3 regions of the Dongia sp. agr-C8 genome follow, and region 3 is predicted to be linked to each of the others. Evidence: riboswitches for the same ligand, from Rfam matches in the RefSeq annotation. Region 3 holds a riboswitch; each other region holds the start of a gene.
The links. A riboswitch is a leader RNA that binds a small molecule or an ion and turns the genes downstream of it on or off. The one in region 3 is predicted to bind cobalamin.
Positions count from the first base shown of each region.

Region 1: it holds a riboswitch for cobalamin, as region 3 does, so the genes downstream of both, cobU (bifunctional adenosylcobinamide kinase/adenosylcobinamide-phosphate guanylyltransferase) here and ACYQ4T_RS24790 (CbtB domain-containing protein) in region 3, are expected to answer to the same signal.
Region 2: it holds a riboswitch for cobalamin, as region 3 does, so the genes downstream of both, cobG (precorrin-3B synthase) here and ACYQ4T_RS24790 (CbtB domain-containing protein) in region 3, are expected to answer to the same signal.

Region 1 is NZ_BAAGHZ010000001.1:254,822-261,069, reverse strand. Features, by position in the region: gene cobN (cobaltochelatase subunit CobN) at 1-875, opposite strand, end outside; gene cobW (cobalamin biosynthesis protein CobW) at 877-1,908, opposite strand; gene cobU (bifunctional adenosylcobinamide kinase/adenosylcobinamide-phosphate guanylyltransferase) at 1,922-2,488, opposite strand; cobalamin riboswitch at 2,541-2,685, opposite strand; gene arsC (arsenate reductase (glutaredoxin)) at 2,758-3,102, opposite strand; gene moaD (molybdopterin converting factor subunit 1) at 3,136-3,387, shown strand; gene ACYQ4T_RS01225 (molybdenum cofactor biosynthesis protein MoaE) at 3,392-3,853, shown strand; gene ACYQ4T_RS01220 (TerC family protein) at 3,934-4,698, shown strand; gene ACYQ4T_RS01215 (branched-chain amino acid aminotransferase) at 4,755-5,648, opposite strand; gene ACYQ4T_RS01210 (MarR family winged helix-turn-helix transcriptional regulator) at 5,749-6,240, shown strand.
Region 2 is NZ_BAAGHZ010000001.1:596,593-602,840, forward strand. Features, by position in the region: gene ACYQ4T_RS02680 (ribulokinase) at 1-1,501, shown strand, start outside; gene ACYQ4T_RS02685 (Dabb family protein) at 1,569-1,859, opposite strand; gene ACYQ4T_RS02690 (helix-turn-helix transcriptional regulator) at 2,130-3,221, shown strand; cobalamin riboswitch at 3,261-3,481, shown strand; gene cobG (precorrin-3B synthase) at 3,585-4,739, shown strand; gene ACYQ4T_RS02700 (precorrin-8X methylmutase) at 4,740-5,369, shown strand; gene ACYQ4T_RS02705 (precorrin-2 C(20)-methyltransferase) at 5,371-6,087, shown strand; gene cobJ (precorrin-3B C(17)-methyltransferase) at 6,084-6,248, shown strand, end outside.
Region 3 is NZ_BAAGHZ010000005.1:101,327-107,574, reverse strand. Features, by position in the region: gene uvrC (excinuclease ABC subunit UvrC) at 1-513, shown strand, start outside; gene pgsA (CDP-diacylglycerol--glycerol-3-phosphate 3-phosphatidyltransferase) at 598-1,170, shown strand; gene mobB (molybdopterin-guanine dinucleotide biosynthesis protein B) at 1,167-1,670, shown strand; gene ACYQ4T_RS24795 (CbtA family protein) at 1,704-2,471, opposite strand; gene ACYQ4T_RS24790 (CbtB domain-containing protein) at 2,484-2,675, opposite strand; cobalamin riboswitch at 2,718-2,949, opposite strand; gene ACYQ4T_RS24785 (hypothetical protein) at 3,017-3,340, opposite strand; cobalamin riboswitch at 3,373-3,601, opposite strand; gene ACYQ4T_RS24780 (DUF1289 domain-containing protein) at 3,667-4,602, shown strand; gene ACYQ4T_RS24775 (hypothetical protein) at 4,599-4,985, shown strand; gene ACYQ4T_RS24770 (PepSY-associated TM helix domain-containing protein) at 5,028-6,248, shown strand, end outside.

The DNA.
Region 1 (6,248 bases), on a different contig from region 3:
ACAACCTGCAGCACCGGGCAGTCGGCAACGTCGAAGGACGTCGCAAAATCCCCGCCGGGTTGCGAGACCGCGAAGCCGGTTGCGTTCAACACCAGGTCGGGCTTCGCCTCTGCAAACAAAGCGCCGATGAGATCGGCGGCGACGGCGTCTTTGAGACTGTTGACGAAGATCGGCAGGAGGTTGATGTCACGCCGGCCCAGCTCCGCGATCAGCGCGTCAATCGGCTTCAAGGTACCGGCTTGCATCAGCGCGCGGTAGAACACGATCGCCGCAACCGGCCGGCCGGCGTGCCAGTGCCGCTTGAGATCGGCCAGGCTGGTCACGGCCTCGCCCGGCCAATAGAGACCGGCTTTGAGCAGCGGCCGCGGCTCCAGCCATTCGGTAGCGCGGCCGATCAGGCCCGCCGCATGCAGCAACGCCTGCTGCGCATTCTCGATCCCGCCTTCGGTGAAGTAGCGCCAGAGCCGATGCGCTACTTGGGTGTCCAACGTGGTGAAATCGGCAAGCTCGGGATCCGGCTGATCGTCGCCTGGCAGCACCGCGAGCGGAATGTTGTTGTCGCGGCAGGTCGCGGAGATCTCTTCCAGCCCATAGGGCCAGTAGCGCCGCCCGCCGATCAGCCGCACGATCACCAGCTTGGCATGCCCGATGATGTTCTCGACATAGGCATCGACCGAGAGATGGTGCTGCAGCAGCAGCAGATTGGCGAGCCGCAGGCTCGGCTTCGGTTCCGGCAGCGCGGCATAGGCGGCGGCGAGGCAGGCGAGCTCGGTATCCGCCGCGGAGAGAATGACGATCTCACCCGGCGTCTGGCCGAGGTCGATCGCGCCTGATCCGTCGGAAATCTCGCCCGGCTTGGCCGCGAGGAGATGCATCTCAGCCCTTGACCGCCGCTTCGATCGCCGCGCGGTCGAGACCTTTGAGGCCGATCACCACCAGCCGGCCCCTGCGGGCCTCGTCCGAGCCCCAGGCGCGGTCATAGTAATGCTGGATGCGGCCGCCGACGCCTTGCAGCACCAGGCGCATGTCGCGCCCCGCCACGTCGAGGAAGCCCTTCACGCGCAGGATGTCATGGGTCGCGATCGCGGGCTTCAGGCGTGCCAGCAGCTCATCGGGTGTCTTCAAAATCGGCATGTCGATCTGGAAGCTCTCGAACTCGTCGTGGTCGTGATCCTCGCCTTCGAGCTCGTGGTGCGAGAAGCGGGTGTCGAGGTCGTCCTCCGCCGCGGCACCGAGGCCCAGCAGCACGTCGGGGTCGATCGCACCGTAGCTGGAGAGAACTAGCTTCGCCTTCCGCTTCATCTCGCGGTCGATCACGTCCTTCGCCGCCGTGCGATCGTCCGGCGACATCTGGTCGTTCTTGTTGAGGATGATGAGATCGGCGCTGTTGATCTGGTCCTCGAAGAGTTCCGCCAGCGGACTCTCGTGGTCGAAAGATTCGTCGGCGGCGCGCTGCGCCGCGACCGCTTCCGGATTGTCCGCGAAGCGGCCGGCCGCCGCGGCCGGGCCATCGACCACCGCGATCACGCCATCCACCGTCACCCGCGTCCGGACTTCCGGCCAGTTGAAGGCGCGGATCAGCGGCTTAGGCAATGCGAGGCCCGAGGTCTCGATCACGATATGCTCCGGCGGCTGCGGCCGGTCCAGGAGCGCGGTGATGGTCGGCAGGAAATCGTCGGCGACGGTGCAGCAGATGCAGCCGTTGGCCAGCTCGACGATATTCTCTTCCGGGCAATCCTCGATGCCGCAGCCCTTGACGATCTCGCCATCGACCCCGAGCTCGCCGAACTCGTTGATGATCAGCGCGATGCGCCGCCCGCGCGCATTGCGCAGCAGGTTCTGGATCAGGCTGGTCTTTCCGGCGCCGAGGAAGCCGGTCACGATGGTCGCGGGAATCTTGGTCGTCATCAGACTTCTCTTCTCACTTCAGTTTCATCGGGAGACCGGCGGTCACGAAAACGACGTGATCCGCCTTCTCCGCCAAACGTTGATGCAGGATGCCGGCGAGGTCGCGGAAGCGCCGGGCCAGCGCATTGTCCGGTACGATCCCCTGCCCGACTTCGTTCGAGACGAAGACCACCGGTCCGCCGCACTGGCCGAGCGCGGCGATCAAGCCGTCGATCTCGGCATCGACATTCCGCTCCTGCCCCAGCAGATTGCCGAGCCAGAGCGTCAGGCAATCCACCAGAACCGCCGCTCCCTGTTCCGTTTCGGCCTTCAAGGCACCGGCGAGGTCGAGCGGCTCCTCGACGGTCTTCCAATCCGAATCCCGGCGCTCGCGATGCGTCTTCACCCGCGCCGCCATCTCGTCGTCCAGCACCTCCGCGGTGGCGAGATAGGTGCGGCGCCCGGGATGGCGATCGACCAGGCCTTCGGCATAGCGGCTCTTTCCAGAGCGCGCCCCGCCCAGGACCAGGGTTACCGGCGGCAAGGGCGTGATCAGCCCGGACACGCCCAGCGACAGACTGGATGGTTGAGACTTCGACAAGGTGTTGCGCTCCTCCCGCCGAGGCGCCGACCGTTATAAAGAGCGTTCGCCGAGGTCTCCTGGCTCGACCGCCGGAACCCGCGCCTTCCCGGCCAGAACAGGGCCAGTGGCTTTCTCCGGGTCCGTTGCCCGAACGCGAAGGTCCAGGCGCAATCCTACAGTTGCGGGGGCAGCGCCGGCATCGGACCGGCTTCCCTCCCTGCGAACGGCCGGAAACTAGCAGGAAGCCCGGGGCGGTGCAGCAAAATCCGCCGTGGAGGTTAACGGGTTCAAACCGTCTCCCAGACCCGTTCCGGCGGCCGGGCGACGACCGCGCCCTTGGGCCCGACCACGATCGGCCGCTCGATCAGGACCGGGGTCTTGGCCATGGCCTTGATCAGAGCTTCATCGCTGGTCTTGTCGGTCAGTTTCAGGGCCTCGAAGGCCTCGCCTTTCTTGCGGAGAATGTCGCGCGGCCCCAGTTTCAGCTTCTTCAGCAGGGACTTGATTCCCGCTTCGTCCAGTGGGGTCTTCAGGTATTCGACCACCTTCGGCGCGTGGCCCTTTTCCTTCAGCCAGCCCAGCACCTTCTTGGAGGTGCTGCAATTCGGGTTATGGTAGATGGTGACGGCCATGGACCTTCCTCGCGCCCTTATTAAGTAGAGATCATGAAGCTGCTTTATTTCGCCTGGCTCCGCCAGAAGATCGGCAAGGCCGAAGAAACCCTCGACGTTCCCGCCCATGTGAAAGAGGTCGGGCAGCTGCTCGACTGGCTGGAGAGCCTCGGCCCCAATTACGCGACCGCGCTCAAGGAGCGCAAGGCCGTGAAGGTCGCGGTCAACCAGGACTATGTCGGCCTCAGCCATCCGGTCAAAGCCGGCGACGAGGTCGCCTTGTTCCCGCCGGTGACCGGCGGCTGAAGTCGTGACCGTCCGGGTCCAGACGCAGGATTTCGACATCGGCGCCGAGCTCCAAAAGCTCGCGGCCGGAAATCACCAGGTCGGCGGGGTCGCGAGCTTCGTCGGCCTAGTGCGCGACATCGCACCCGCAGGCTCCGGCGCCGCGAGCTCAATGACGCTTGAGCACTACCCCGGCATGACCGAGAAGCGCCTTGCCGAAATCGAGGCGGAGGCGCAGCGCCGCTGGCCCTTGTCGGCGACGCTGATCATCCACCGCTACGGGCGGCTGGAGCCGGGCGACCGGATCGTGCTGGTCGCGACCGCCTCCAGCCACCGCGAGGCGGCGCTGGAATCCTGCGCCTTCCTGATCGACTGGCTGAAGACCGAGGCACCGTTCTGGAAGCTGGAAGACGGCCCCGAAGGCGCCCGCTGGGTCGAGGCGAAGACCAGCGACGACGCCCGCAAGGCGGCCTGGCTCAAGAAGTAGCCGCCTCACAGCTTGAAATCTTCCTGACAAACCGCCAATTCTCCTATCCCTGAAACGGCCGACCGGGGCGACCGCTTCCCATGTCCGACACCATGCAGCTTTTGACGGATCCTGCCGTCATCCTCAGTTTCGTTACGCTTGCGGCCCTCGAGATCGTCCTCGGCATCGACAATCTGCTCTTCGTGCAGATCGTCGCCGGGCGCGTCTCGCCGGACAAACAGCGGCTGGCCCGGCGTCTCGGCCTTGCCTTGGCGCTGCTGACACGGTTGGCGCTGCTGGCCTCGATCTCCTGGGTAGCCGGACTGAAAGAGCCGATCCTGACCGTCGACTGGTTCGGGCCGGAGAACACGTACGACCTCTCCTGGCGCGACATCATCCTGCTGGGCGGTGGCTTGTTCCTGCTGGCGAAGTCCACCACAGAGATCCACCACAACATCGACGTCGCGCACGAGGAAGAAGGGGAGAAGAAGACCTATCTCACCCTCGCATCTGCCGTGGTGCAGATCGCGATCCTGGACATCGTCTTCTCGCTGGACAGCGTCATCACCGCGGTCGGCATGTCGGATCACCTGGAGGTGATGGTGGCCGCGGTCGTGACGGCGATGATCGTGATGATCGCGGCAGCGAATGCGGTCGGCGATTTCGTGGACAAGCATCCTTCGGTGAAGATGCTCTGCCTCGCCTTCCTGCTGCTGATCGGCGTGGCGCTGCTCGGCGAAGGCCTGCACTTCCACATCCCGAAGGGCTACCTCTACTTCGCCATCGCCTTCTCGGCCGGCGTCGAGGGATTGAACCTCTGGGCCCGCGCCCGCAAGGAAGCGGCGAAAAAGCGGGCAGCCGCCTAAAAGAAAACCCCGCTCCCTCGGCCCGAGGGAGCGGGGTTTGACTTTGTACGGACCGCTTAAGCCGCCGCGCTGTTCTGATGCGCGCGCACTTCCTTCAGATAGTCCTCGCGCAGCTGGCGGGTGACCGGGCCGACCTTGAACTTGTAGTCGCCGACCTGGCCGACGGGCGTCACTTCCGCGGCGGTGCCGACCAGGAAGACCTCCTCGGTCTTGGCAAGCTCGTCCGGCATGATCGCGCGCTCGACCACCTTCAGCTGGCGGCGGCGGGCGAGATCCATCACGGTCTGCCGGGTGATGCCGTTCAGGAAGCAGTCCGGCGTCGGCGTGTGCACTTCGCCGTTCTGCACCAGGAAGACATTGGCGCCCGTGGCCTCGGCAAGTTGTCCGCGATAGTCGATCATCATCGCGTCCTGATAGCCTTCCGCCTCGGCCTCGTGCTTCGAGATCGTGCAGATCATGTAGAGACCGGCGGCCTTGGAAGCGGTCGGTGCCGTGTTCGGCGCCGGGCGCTGGTACTTCGCCCATTTCAAGCGGATGCCCTTCTCCAGCAGCTCCGGCGAGAAATAGGCGGGCCATTGCCACATCGCGATCGCGCAGTGGATCGTGTTCTGCTGCGCGGCGACGCCCATCATCTCGCTGCCGCGCCAGGCCAGCGGCCGGACGTAGCAATCGACCAGCCCGGCGCGGCGGATCAGCTCTTCCTTCGCCGCGACCAGCTCCTGCACCGAATAGGGAATCTTGAAGCCGAGGATATCTGCCGACTTGTGCAGCCGCTCCGAATGCTCCTTGGACTTGAAGACCTTGCCGCCATAGGCGCGCTCGCCTTCAAACACGCAGGAGGCATAGTGCAAGCCGTGGGTCAGGACATGGACCTTCGCTTCGCGCCAGGGCACGAACTTGCCGTCGTACCAGATCTCGCCGTCGCGATCGTCATAGGGGACCAGGCTCATGGTAAGGTTTCCTCCGGTCAGGCTTCTCAGGTTATAAAAGCATCGTATCTGGGCCGAATTTAAAAGCTTCGGAAAAATAAGTCAACAGTGCTGACATAAAATGGCTGAAGTGAAATCGCCGCTGAATCTGCTGTTCCTCCGGGACGACGACCTGCGCCAGGGGATCGAACTTTTGTTCTTCGCCTACAGGGACTTCACGGCGAAAGCGGACGAGACCTTGCTGCAATACGGCTTCGGCCGGGCGCATCACCGGGTGATCTATTTCGTCGGACGCAACCCAGGTATGACGGTTTCGGAACTCCTCGACATTTTGAAGATCACCAAGCAGAGCCTCTCCCGCGTCTTGAGCCAGTTGGTGCGCCAGGGCTTCATCATCCAGCGCCCGGGCTCGACCGATCGGCGGCAGCGACTCTTGAGCCTGACCGACCGCGGCGCCGAACTCGAAAGGAAGTTGACCGAGGAGCAGCGCGCGCTGGTCGCCAAGGCCTATCGCAGCGCCGGCGCCGAGGCGGTCGAGGGCTTCCGCAAGGTGCTCATCGGCCTGATCAACGAATCCGATCGCGAACGGTTCAATCCGCAAGCCCGGCGGTAGAATAGCGG
Region 2 (6,248 bases), on a different contig from region 3:
GGGGCACGCGGTCGCCGATTATCCGCTGCACCGGCGCGCCAGCGATCCCGATTTCGCCACCCAGTCCCACGGCGACCATATGGCGGCGCTCACCCGCGCGCTGCAGACCGCGCTGAAGGACAGCGGCGTCGCCGGCCCGGATATCGTGGCGCTGGCGGCGGACACCACCGGCTCCAGCGTGTTGATGCTGGGCGAGGGAATGCGGCCGCTCGGCGACTACTATCTCTGGTGCGATCACCGCGCCAAGGCGGAAGCCGAGGAGATCACCGAGCTCGCGCACCGACAGGGCCTGGAGGCGATCGACTGGTGCGGCGGCGTCTACTCGCATGAATGGGGCTTCGCCAAGCTGCTGCATTGGCTGCGCCACAACCCCAACGACCGCGGCCGGCTGGTGACCGCGGTCGAGCATTGCGACATGGTTGCCGCCACGCTCACCGGCGTCACCGATCCCGCGCGGCTGACGCGCAGCATCTGCGCCATGGGCCATAAATGGATGTGGAACCCGCGCTGGCAAGGCCTGCCGTCGCAGGAATTCCTCTCCGCGGTCGATCCGCTGTTCGACGGCATCCGCGCCAAGCTCGGCGGCGACTACCAGACCTGTGACAGGATCGCCGGGCGGCTGTCTCCGTTCTGGGCCGGGCGTCTCGGCATCCCGGCCGGCATCCCAGTGGCGGTCGGCGGCTTCGACGCGCATTGGGATGCGCTCGGCGCCGGCTGCCGCATCGGCGACGTGGTCAATGTCGTGGGCACTTCGACCTGCATCATCGCCATCGCCAGGGAAGTGGGCCTCATCCCGGGCTTGTGCGGCATCGTCCCCGGCAGCGTCGCGCCCGATCTCATCGGCATCGAGGCTGGACTCTCGGCGACCGGCGACATCTTCGACGCCATTGCACGGCGTGCGCATGTCCCGCTGGAAGAACTCGGCAGGGACCTCGACCGCTACGGCCCGGGCGGGAAGGGACTGCTGCGCCTCACCTGGGACAACGGCGACCGCACGGTGCTGGTGAAATCCGATCTGGGCGGTGTGACACTCGGCTGGAACCTGCTGCACACCGCGCAGGATGAGCTCTTCGCCGCGATCGAGGGCACCTCCTTCCACACCCGCCTGATCCTCGAGCGCATGGCGGAGAACGGCGTGCCGATCGAACGCATCATCAACGGCGGCGGCATCCCGCAGAAGAACGCGGTGCTGAACCAGGTCTACGCCGACGTGCTCGGCAAGCCGGTCCTGGTGCCGGACGGCATCCCGACCGGCTTCGGCGCCGGCATCTTCGCCGGCCTCGCCGCCGGCTTCTATCCCGACGTCGCCGCCGCGCAGGCCGCACTCTGCCTGCCGTTCAAGACCATCCAGCCGCGCCCCGAGCGCCGCGCGGTCTACGACCGGCTCTATGGAATGTTCAGGCAGGCCTATTTCGCCTTCGGGTCCGGCCAGCCGGCGCAGAACTTGGGCGAGATCCTGCCATACTTGAAACAACTCGGCGCCGCTCAAGCCGCAGGTTGACCACCGCGCGGAGCTTTAGACGGGTGCAGCCTTTTGAAGCACCGCCGCTGGCGCAGGCCGCTCGTCCCTACAGGGGCGTGTAGTCGATCTCCAGGAAGTCGATCACTTCTTTCTTCCAGCGATCACGCACGAAGGCGACATGGTCGGGGTGCTGGTCGTAAGTGTCGTAGCCGGTCTGGTCCTCGAACTCCATGGAGAAGCCGAACTTGTAGTCGTTCTTGCGGCTCACCTGCTTCAGCTGCTCGAATTTCCGCACCGTCGGGATCTTGCTGAGGATCATGGCATCGGCCAGGAACTTCTTCTCCTCGGCGGAGTCCCGGGGATGTTTCAAGGTGAAGACGACGGTGTGCCGGATCATCGGTTCGTTTCCCCTGTGACCTTATTGTGGCGGATGTTCTACCCGGAACGCGAAGGCGGCGAAAGGGCCGCTGCCTTTCTCCGAATCCCAACCATGGCAAGAGGAAGAAAGGGCGCCTCACACTCCACGGGCACATACCCCAGTGCCATGGTTAACGCGACTAAAAGTGTCGCGCAAATCCCGCAACTCAGGCACCATGCTCCGGTCGGGGCGCGGTTGCCCATGCCATATGGCAATGTGCGGCCGCCGGTTGATTTCCAGAGGCGCAAGATGCGCACGATGCTTTCGATCGATGGCATCCGGGCGGGCGTCGATGACCTGGTCTCTGCTGCGATCCTGGCGGCGGGCTGGGAAGAAGCGCTGGGGCACTTCGCGATGGCGGCGGGTGCCCGCGACGCCGTGCTGATGCGGAATGAGGCGCGCAAGATGGTCACGGCGATCGTGACCCCTGAAGCCGCGCGCGCGGTTGCCGATTTCGCCGCCGGCCGCGCGCCGCCAAACTCGCGCTATCAGCGGGTCGGCACGCATTACGTTGGTTTCCGCATCGACCAGGACGACTATGCCGCCGAGGAGCTGGCGCGCGACCCGTTCTACCAGGAGTTTCTACGCCCGAACGGCGTGTTCTGGCATGCCAACACCGTGCTGGCGCCCGGTCCGGATGAATATGTCGAGCTGAGCCTGAAGCGGCGCGTCGAGCTTGGGCCCTTTCAGCCGGAAGAGCGCGCGCTGCTCGACAGCGTACTGCCGGAGCTCCATGCCGTCGCCCGCATCGCCAAGGGCGTGCTCGACGCCGAGGCGCGCGGCATGGCTTGGATGCTCGGCCGGCGCGGCGGCGCGATCATCGAGCTGGATTCCTGGGGCCGCGTGCTGCCCGGCCAATCGGCCGGCGAGGGCGATCCGGCCGCGCCGCTGCGGATCCTGCGCCGGCGTCTGGTGGCGGGCGATCGGGTGTCGCAGCTCTCGGTCGACCGCGCGGTGGCCAATGCGGTTTCCCGGCCGGGACGGCTGGGGGTCGCGGCGCTTACCGATCCCGAGGGCCGGCGCTATTTGCTGCAGGTCCATCCGGTGCCGGGCCGGGCCCGCGATGTCTTCGCCTCGGCCACGGCGCTGGCGTTGCTGATCGAGCGCGATCGCGATCCGGCGGCGCTCCGCCCCGACCTCGCCTGGATCCGGAGCGCCTATGGCCTGACCGAGCGGGAAGCGCACGTGGCGGCGTTGCTGGCCGAAGGCTTCGATATTGAAGCGATCGCCACGCAACTCAAGATCCAGCCCAGCACCGCCCGCAGCTATCTGAAAGACGCCCTGCAGAAGACCGGCGCCTCCCGCCAGGCCGAGCTCGTCGCGCTGCTCGCCCACGTCTGAGCTGCGGCGGTTCCTCCGCTTGACAAGGCGACCCGCCCGGCCTCAGTTACGGGCGCTGGTTCCTGTCCCGATCGATTGAAAGGGGCAGGTGAAAAGGGAATGCGATAGGCGCCGAGGGTGCCGAAGCGCAGCCGCCCCCGCGACCGTGACCGGAGAGGTCCGCCACTGCCACTGGCCGTTCGGCCGGGAAGGCGGCGGGACCGTAGAGCCGAGGCTCGAAATCCGCAAGCCGGGAGACCTGCCAGCGCAAGATGTCACGGGCGAACGGGGTTTTTCGCGGCCGGCTTAGGACGATGCTTTACCGCATCCCCCGGCCGTCCCCCCTTCCGCCGAAACAAGAAAGGCGTCTCGACCGGAAGGGCGATGAACGATCCGCGGATCTATGGTTGGTGTCCCGGCGCGCTGCGGCCGATGCAATCCGGCGACGGATTGGTGGTGCGGCTGCGCCCGCCGCTCGGCCGCCTGACCACCGAACAGGCGCGCCGGATCGCGGCCCTCGCCGCCGCGCATGGCAATGGGCAGATCGATCTCTCGTCGCGCGCCAACCTGCAGCTCCGCGGCGTCAGGCCGGAAACGCACCGTCCGTTGGTCGAGGCGCTGCAAGCGCTCGACCTGATCGATCTCTCCGCCCAAGCCGAGGCGCAGCGCAACATCGTGGTCACGCCGTTCTGGGCAGCGGATGACGACAGCGCCGTCATCACGCGCAAGCTGACCGCGCTCCTCGCTTCCGAGGATGCGCCGACTCTCCCCGGCAAGTTCGGCTTTGCGGTCGATTGCGGGCCGCGGCCGGTGCTCGCGGGCACCTCCGCGGACATTCGCATCGAGCGGGGCCGCGACGGCTTGATCTGCCGCGCCGACTCCATCTCCTTCGGTTGCACGGTTACGCGCGACGCAGCGGCGGAGACAGCATTGGCCTTCGCGCGCTGGTTCCTCGAAAGCGGCGGCGTGCAGCAGCAGCGCGGCCGCATGGCCCGCCATCTCGCCGCCGGCGCTGACCTGCCCGCGGCTTGGCGGCAAAACCCGGCGGCCGAACCGGCGCCGCGCCCGGGCCCCGGCCTCTGTGCACAAGGCGCGCTGGTGGCGGTCGAGTTCGGACGGATCGATGCGGAGACGCTCGCCGCCCTGGCCGCGCTGGGACCGCTGCGGCTGACGCCCTGGCGGATGCTGCTGATCGAAGGCGCGACGACGCTTACGGATCTGCCCGGCCTGATCCGTGATGCCGGCGACCCACGGCTGCGGCTGGAGGCCTGCACCGGGGCGCCGACCTGCCTGCAGGGCCTCGCCGAGACCCGGCCGCTGGCCCGGGCGCTGGCGCCGTTCCTGCCGGAGGGGGCGCGCCTGCATATCTCCGGCTGCGCCAAGGGCTGCGCCAGTTCCGGCGCTGTCGACCTGACACTTGTCGCAACCGGTCCAGATCGGTTCGACCTGATCCGCTACGGTCGGCCCGGCGATCCCCCCGAACGCCGGGGCCTGACGCCGGACGACATCCTGAAGCTGCATGGAATCCTGCGAGCCTGAATGCCCCACGCCTACGAAAAAGACGGAGCAAAGATCTACGCCCAGAGCTTCGCCACCATCCGCGCCGAAGCCGACCTCGCGCGCTTCTCCAAGGACGAAGAGCCGGTGGTCGTGCGGATGATCCATGCCGCCGGGCTGGTGGGGTTGGAGCGCGACGTCCACTTCACGCCCGGCATGGCGGCGACGGCCCGGGCGGCGCTCGCCGCCGGCGCGCCGATCCTCTGCGACGCGCGGATGATCTCCGAAGGCATCACCCGCGCGCGGCTGCCCGCCGACAACGCGGTGATCTGCACCTTGCAGGACCCGCGCGTGCCGGACCTCGCGCGCGACATGGGCAACACGCGCTCGGCCGCGGCGCTGGAACTCTGGCGCCCGCATCTCAAGGGTGCGCTGGTCGCGATCGGCAATGCGCCGACCGCGCTGTTTCATCTCCTGAACATGCTGGAAGACCCGGCCTGCCCGCGGCCGGCGGCGATCATCGGCTGCCCGGTGGGATTCGTCGGCGCGGCGGAATCGAAAGCGGCGCTGATCGCGGCCGACGTGGTGCCGGCGCTGGTGGTGAAGGGCCGCCTCGGCGGCTCGGCGATCACCGCCGCCGCCGTCAACGCCCTCGCCAGCTGGAAGGAATAGAATGGGCAAGGTGATCTGCGTCGGCCTCGGCCCGGGCGATCCGGAATTGATGAGCGTGCGTGCCGACCGCCTGGTGCGCGCCGCGCGGCATGTCGCCTATTTCTGCAAGGAAGGCCGGCTGGGCCATGCGCGGCAGATCGTGGACGGCATCCTTGCGCCCGACGCTGTCGAGTATTCGATGGAATACCCGGTGACCACCGAGATCCCGCTCGACGACCCGCGGTACAACGAGATGATGGCGGCCTTCTACGTCGACTGGTCGGCGAAGATCGCGGCCGTGTCGCGCGAGGCCGACATCGTCGTGCTCTGCGAGGGCGATCCCTTCTTCTACGGTTCCTTCATGCATCTCCACGCACGGCTGCAGGGCAAGGTCGAGATCGAGATTGTGCCGGGCATCACCGGCATGTCGGGATGCTGGACCAGCACCGGCCAGCCGATCACCTGGGGTGACGACGTGCTCACCGTGGTGATGGCGACTTTGCCCGAGGCGGAACTCACCCGCCGCATCGCCGATACCGACGCGCTGGTGGTGATGAAGATCGGCCGCAACCTGCCGAAGCTGCGCCGCGCCCTGGAGCAGACCGGCAAGCTGCAGCAAGCCTGGCTGATCGAGCGCGGCACCATGCCTGGCCAGAAGGTGCAGCGCCTGGTCGATGCCGGCGAGAGCGTGCCCTATTTCTCGATCGCCGTGGTCCACGGCCAGGGTCGCAGGCCGTGAGCGGCTGGCTCGCCGTGGCTGGGCTCGGGCCGGGCAATGACGCGCTGGTGACGCCCGAAGTGCAGGCGGCACTCGCAACCGCGACCGATGTCGTCGGCTATACGCCCTATGTGGCGCGGGTGGCGCCGCGGCCGGGCCTGACCTTGCACCCGTCCGACAAC
Region 3 (6,248 bases):
CGCCAGGTGCTGACCCGCCGCTTCAACCGCGCGCTGAAAGAGGATCCCGACCGCGACAAGGGCCTCTGGCCGGACCTGGTGCTGATCGACGGCGGCCAGGGCCAGCTCAACACCGCGATGCAGGTTCTGGCCGATCTCGGCATCGGCGACGTTTGCGTGGCCTCGATCGCCAAGGGGCCGGACCGCAATGCCGGGCGCGAGCGCTTCTTCATGCCGGGCCGCGAGCCGTTCAGCCTCGATCCCAAGAGCCCGGTACTCTACTTCCTGCAGCGCCTGCGCGACGAGGCGCACCGCTTCGTGATCGGCGCGCACCGGGCCAAGCGCTCCAAGGAGATCCGGCATTCGATACTGGACGACGTCCCGGGGATCGGCGCCAAGCGGAAGAAGGCCCTGCTGTTGCATTTCGGCTCGGCCCGGGCGGTTTCCCAGGCCGGGCTGTCGGACCTCTCGGCGGTGCCGGGGGTTTCCGAGGCGGTGGCGAAGAAGATCTACGACCACTTCCATGGCGGATAATTCGCCGCATTTCCGCCCTGTGACAGGGCGAAGCCGACCTGCTATTTTCTCCCGGAACCGAGAAGAAGACGTGCGCCAAGCACCATGACGAACATCGCCAATATCCTCACGCTGTCGCGGATCGCCGCGATCCCGCTGATCGCGGCCCTGCTGTTCTTCGACCAGCCGTGGCTGCGCTGGATCGCCTTCATCCTCTATGCGGTCGCCTGTATCACCGATTTCTTCGACGGTTATATCGCCCGGCGGATGGACCAGGTCTCGGCGCTCGGCCGCTTCCTCGACCCGATCGCCGACAAGCTGGTGGTGGCGGCGATCCTGATGTCGATGACCGCCCATGGCCAGATCTCCGGTTGGGTCGTTCTGCCGGCCCTGATCATCCTCTGCCGCGAGATCCTGGTCTCCGGCCTGCGCGAGTACCTGGCCGAGCTGAAGGTTCGCCTGCCGGTCTCGATGATGGCGAAGTGGAAGACGACGATGCAGATGGTCGCCGTCGGCTTCCTGATCGTCGGCGACGTGATGCCGGGCTGGCCGGTCCAGCTCATCGGCGAAGCCCTGATGTGGCTGGCCGCGGCGCTGACCCTGGTCACTGGCTATGATTATTTCCGGGTCGGCATCAAGCACATGGCCGAAGACGACCGCGCGGACGCGAAGAAGTGAAGGTCCTAGGCCTGGCGGGCTGGAGCGGGGCAGGCAAGACCACCCTGCTGGCCAAGCTGATCCCCGAGCTGATCCGGCGCGGCATCACCGTCTCCACCATGAAGCACGCGCATCACGCCTTCGACGTCGACACGCCGGGCAAGGACTCCTATGTCCACCGCGAGGCCGGCGCCACCGAGGTGCTGGTCGCTTCCGCCAACCGCTGGGCGCTGATGCACGAGCACCGCGGCGCGCCGGAGCCGGACTCGAGAGAACTCATGAAGCATATGAGTGAGGTCGACCTCCTGCTGGTCGAGGGCTTCAAGCGCGAAGGCCACGACAAGCTGGAGATCTGGCGCGAGGCCAACGGCAAGCCGCTGCTGGCCGCCGAAGACCCGAACATCGTCGCCGTGCTGGTGGACGGGCCGAAGCCGGAGACGAGGCTGCCGGTGATCGACCTCAACGACATCGGCGCGATCGCCGATTTCGTGATGCGGCATTGCGGCTTCGAAAAGGCGTAAGCCCCGACACCAAGTGCCGGGGCTTACCCGCGATCAGGCCGCCGGCGCGACGAACCGCTTGTAGCAGTAGCCGCTGAGCGCGCCGAGGACGGCCCAGAACAGCAGCTGGGCGATCATCGTGGCGGCGAGGAAGCGATGGGCCAAGGCTTCCGGCGCCGCCGAGGCGTATTCCTCCGGCTGCGGCGCGCCGATCGCATGCGGCACCACCATCATGGCCAAGGCGACCACGACCCAGAGCGGCTTCGGCTCCCGGACATAGAACAGCAGGCCCAGACCGCCTGCCGTCAGCACCGCGGTCGCGACCCACCAGATCTGCCGTGCCGTGAGATCCGCCACGGCGCTGCCGGGCAGCTCCGGGGGCAGGCCGATGCTGGGGGCCAGAATGAAGACCGCGAAGCCGCCGAGACCCCAATAGACGCCCTGGCGCCAATCGATCGCCCGGCCGGAGACCGCATAGACGGCGATCAGCAGCAGCGCGAAGCCGATGCCGGTCAGCAGATCGGCCAAGGCGGTGAAAGCGGTGCGTTCGAACCCGTCCCGCGGCTCCCACGCGTCGCCGTCATGCGCATGGCCCTCGGCGGCATGATTCGCGGCGGCATGATCGTGGTCCTGCGCTTCCGCCGTCGCTGCGGTATTCGCCGCGGCGCCGGCAGCGGGTGCCGGCGCCTCGGCAGCTTTCTCGAAGACCTCGGCCTGGAGGATGACGGGGACTGTCGTCACGTTGTGCACCAGCGTGACGAAGAGCCCGGACAATAGTCCGGCGCTCGCGGCTGCGATGAACAGCCGCCGAAACATCTGCATGTGACTAGCCCCTTAGTGGCAGGGGAAGCCGTTGGAATGGCGGGTATCGTGGGCCGCGTTATGCGCCGCCGCGATATGCGAGAAGCCAACGCCCCAGATCATGAACACGCCGAGGAAGGCGGCCATGCTGGCGGCGATCAGGGTCTTCGAGCGGGTCGCGGAGATCGTGGCGGTGTTGGTGCGGGTCTGCGTGGTCGTGGTCATCGAAAGTCTCCTATCTGGCGCGACATCCCCGTCGCGCGGTTGCAGGTCTCACTCCCGATGGCAGGTTTCCTGACTCGCGGGTCTCCGCCTTGCGCCGACCTTCCCGGCCCCTCTTGAATCTAAGGGTCCTCCAGTGGTCATAAGTGACGCTCGGCTCGCCGCTGACAGTTGCGGGGGCAGCCACGGCATTGGCCCCTTCTGGGTCGTCCGCACCGTGTTCCCTTTTAAGCCCCTGGACTTCATCCGTCGGGGCACCATCGCCGCGAATTATAGGGATTCGGCCTATAAAGCGTCAATCCGGCGCGAAGGCCGGAACTTGGCGCGGCAGCGACTCAATCGGTTCAGTTCGCGCCGCATTGCGGCGCCGGCGGCTCTGTTCGCGCCGCATGGCGGCGCCGGGTCCGCGGGATGGCGGCGAGGCGGGCGCGGTCGGCCCGGCCCATCTCGCCGATCAGCGCCTGGGCGAAATCGGAGAAGGGCTCGCCTTCCCCGCGCGACTGCCGCCCGATCAGCACCTGCGCGGCCAGCGCCGGGTCGATCTCCGGCGGCAGGTCGAGCACCCAGCGCAGGACGTCGAGGCGCAGTGCGCCGTTGTTCTTGGTCGATGCGGTGAACAGCGCCGCCAGGCTGTCGGCGGAACGCTCGAGCAGTGATGCGCGGATCATGGTTTCTTTCTCCGGACGCCCCGCCGGCAAGAAGGGTTGCACAGGTGATGGCAGGTCTCCTGGCTCGCGGTCTTGGCCGACATCCGCCTTCCCGAGTCTTCGCTCAGTGGCTGCGGCCCAGGTCTTGAACGCTGAGCCGCGTGGATGTTCGACGAACTGCTTACAGTTGCGGGGGCAGCCACGGCATCGCACCGTGTTCCCTATTATCCTCGCGCCAAGGTCATCCCCTTGTCGCGAGGAACCATCGGCGCTCTTGGTAGAGAGACGCGGCCTGCCGGTCAAGATGCGACTCGCGGGCCGGCTTATCAGGCGCTAGGCTGCGCGCCATGAATACCGAGGTCCGACCGATCGGCTCGCCCTGCACCGGCATCTGCACGCTCGACGACGTGAGCGGCTATTGTCTCGGCTGCGCGCGTTCGTCGGCCGAGATCGGCGAATGGTCGAAGGCGGGCAACGAGCGGAAGCGCGCGATCTGGGCCGCGCTGCCGCCGCGCATCGTGCAACTCGGCATCGCCGTCACGCGGCTCCCTTGGCTGCCCGACGAAGTTGCCGGCTTCATCGCCGACACGCTGGTCCGGCGCAGCGGCACCTGGGTGGCCGGCTGCCACGGCGCGAGCGCGGCGTTCATGTTCGACGCCGAGGAGCCGGCCGAAGTCTCGGTCGAGACCGAGCTGCGCGCGGTCACCGCGCGCGGTGCCCTGCGCTTCACGCCGCGCGGCGATCTCCGCGCGCTGCAATGGCGCGATGCAAGCGTCGCGGGCGGGGTGCGGGCGATCCTCGTCGTCATCCCGCGCCCGCGCAACGTTTCCGCGCCGGGATTGCTGCTGACCGATTGCGGTCCCGATGCGGCGGCGATCCAGCCCGCGCATCGCGGCGAGACCTTGTTCGATCTCGGCCTGGGCCGCGATCACATGCGCTTCCTCCTGCGCAGCGCCGATCCGGCGCTCGACGCGGTGCTGCGCGGTGCGACCGGGCTGCCGCCCGAGGCCGTGCTGCGGCGCTGCGGCGGAACCCTGCTGCAGCACAACCCGACCCGCGTGGTCGAAACCCCGCTCGGCCGGATCGAAGTGATGACGCCGATCCCGGCACCCGGCGGCCAGTCGCCGGACGGGCCGCATGCCCATCTGCTGCCCGGGGAGCTCGCCTTGCGGCGCGCGACGCCGGCAGAGGTCGACCTGCCCGAGGCCTATACACTCTGCGCCACCTTCTACCCGTGCAACCCGCCGCAAGACGCTCCCCGCCCCGGGGCCTGCCGCGCATGATCGCACGGTTTCGCCATCACCGGTTTGCGATCGGCCTGATCGCCGCCTATGCGCTGCTGCTGAGCACGCTGCTGCCCGCCTTCGCGGCGGTCGCCGATCCGCTGCAGGCGATGCTCGAGGCGCATCTCTGCGGGCCGAGCGGATCGCAGAACGACGAAGCGCCCGCCAGCCCGGCCGAGCATCAACAGAAATGCCAGCTCTGCGGCCCGAGCTGCGCGATGGGCGGCCATGCGCCGGTCGCGACGCTTGCCGACGGTGGAATCACCGTCGCGCCGCCGGCGACGTCGATGGCCATGCCGCAAGGGCCGGGCGACGCCGACCCTGCACCGCTTTCCCTTTATCCCTCCGACCTCTTCTCCCAAGGGCCACCGCAAGCGGCCTGATCGCCGCTTTGCTTCGTACCCTTCTTTTTTTGGAGATGAGAGATGAATCCCGAACGCACCGGGACCGCGCCCGCCATGGCGCCGTCCCTGCCTATGCTCTATCGCGCGATCTGGCGCTGGCATTTCTATGCCGGCCTCGTCGTCGTGCCCTTCCTGCTGGTCTTCGCCGTCACCGGCCTCATCATGGTCTACGGCAACTCGGTCGAGACTTTCCTCGGAAAGAAATATCACGTCGCCCCCGGCGGCGAGCGGCTGAGCATCGTCGACCAGGCGGCCGCGGCGCAGGCGGCGATCCCCGGCGGCACCACGCGGCTCTTCGTCAGCCCGGCGGAAGACACCCGTTCCAGCGTGTTCCTGGTGAATGCCGACGACAAGGACAACGTCGTCTCGCTCGATCCCCATGACGGCAAGGTGCTGGGCATCATCGTCAAGGACGACACCTGGTTCTACTGGGCCGACCATATCCACGGCACCTTGCTGCTCGGCGATTTCGGCGACCGGCTGCAGGAGATCGCGGCCGGGCTCGGCATCGTGCTGGTGCTGACCGGGTTGTATCTCTGGTGGCCGCGCAACGCGCGCGGCTGGGCCGATGCACTGGTGCCGAACCTTTCGCTGCGCGGCCGCCTGCTGTGGAAGCAGCTGCACATGACCGGCGGCTTCTACTTCTCGATCGTGCTGCTGTTCTTCCTGATCTCCGGCCTGTCCTGGGCGGGAGTCTGGGGCGCGCAGTTCGTGCAGGCCTGGAGCACCTTCCCGGCGGCGAAGTGGGACAATGTCCCGCTTTCCGACGAGACTCATGCCAGCATGAACCACGGCGCCATGAAGGAGGTGCCCTGGGCGCTGGAGCAGACACCGATGCCGGAATCCGGCTCGCAGGCGGGCAAGCAGGGCATCCCGATGGGCATGGTCAATCTCGACAGCGTCGCCGCCTATGCGAAGTCGATCGGCTTCGACGAGCAGTTCCGCATCAACCTGCCGAGCGGGCCGGAAGGCGTCTACACGATCTCCGCGGACTCGATGGATGGCGACACCCATGACCCGATGGGCGATCGCACCGTGCATATCGACCAGTACAGCGGCAAGATCCTGGCCGACGTGCGCTACGCCGATTACAGCCTCGGCGGCAAGGCGATGGCGGTCGGCATCGCCCTGCACCAGGGCAACCTCGGGCTCTGGAACACCATCCTGAACACGGTCTACTGCCTGTTCGTGGTCTTCATGTGCGTCTCGGGCATGGTGATGTGGTGGAAGCGGCGGCCGGCC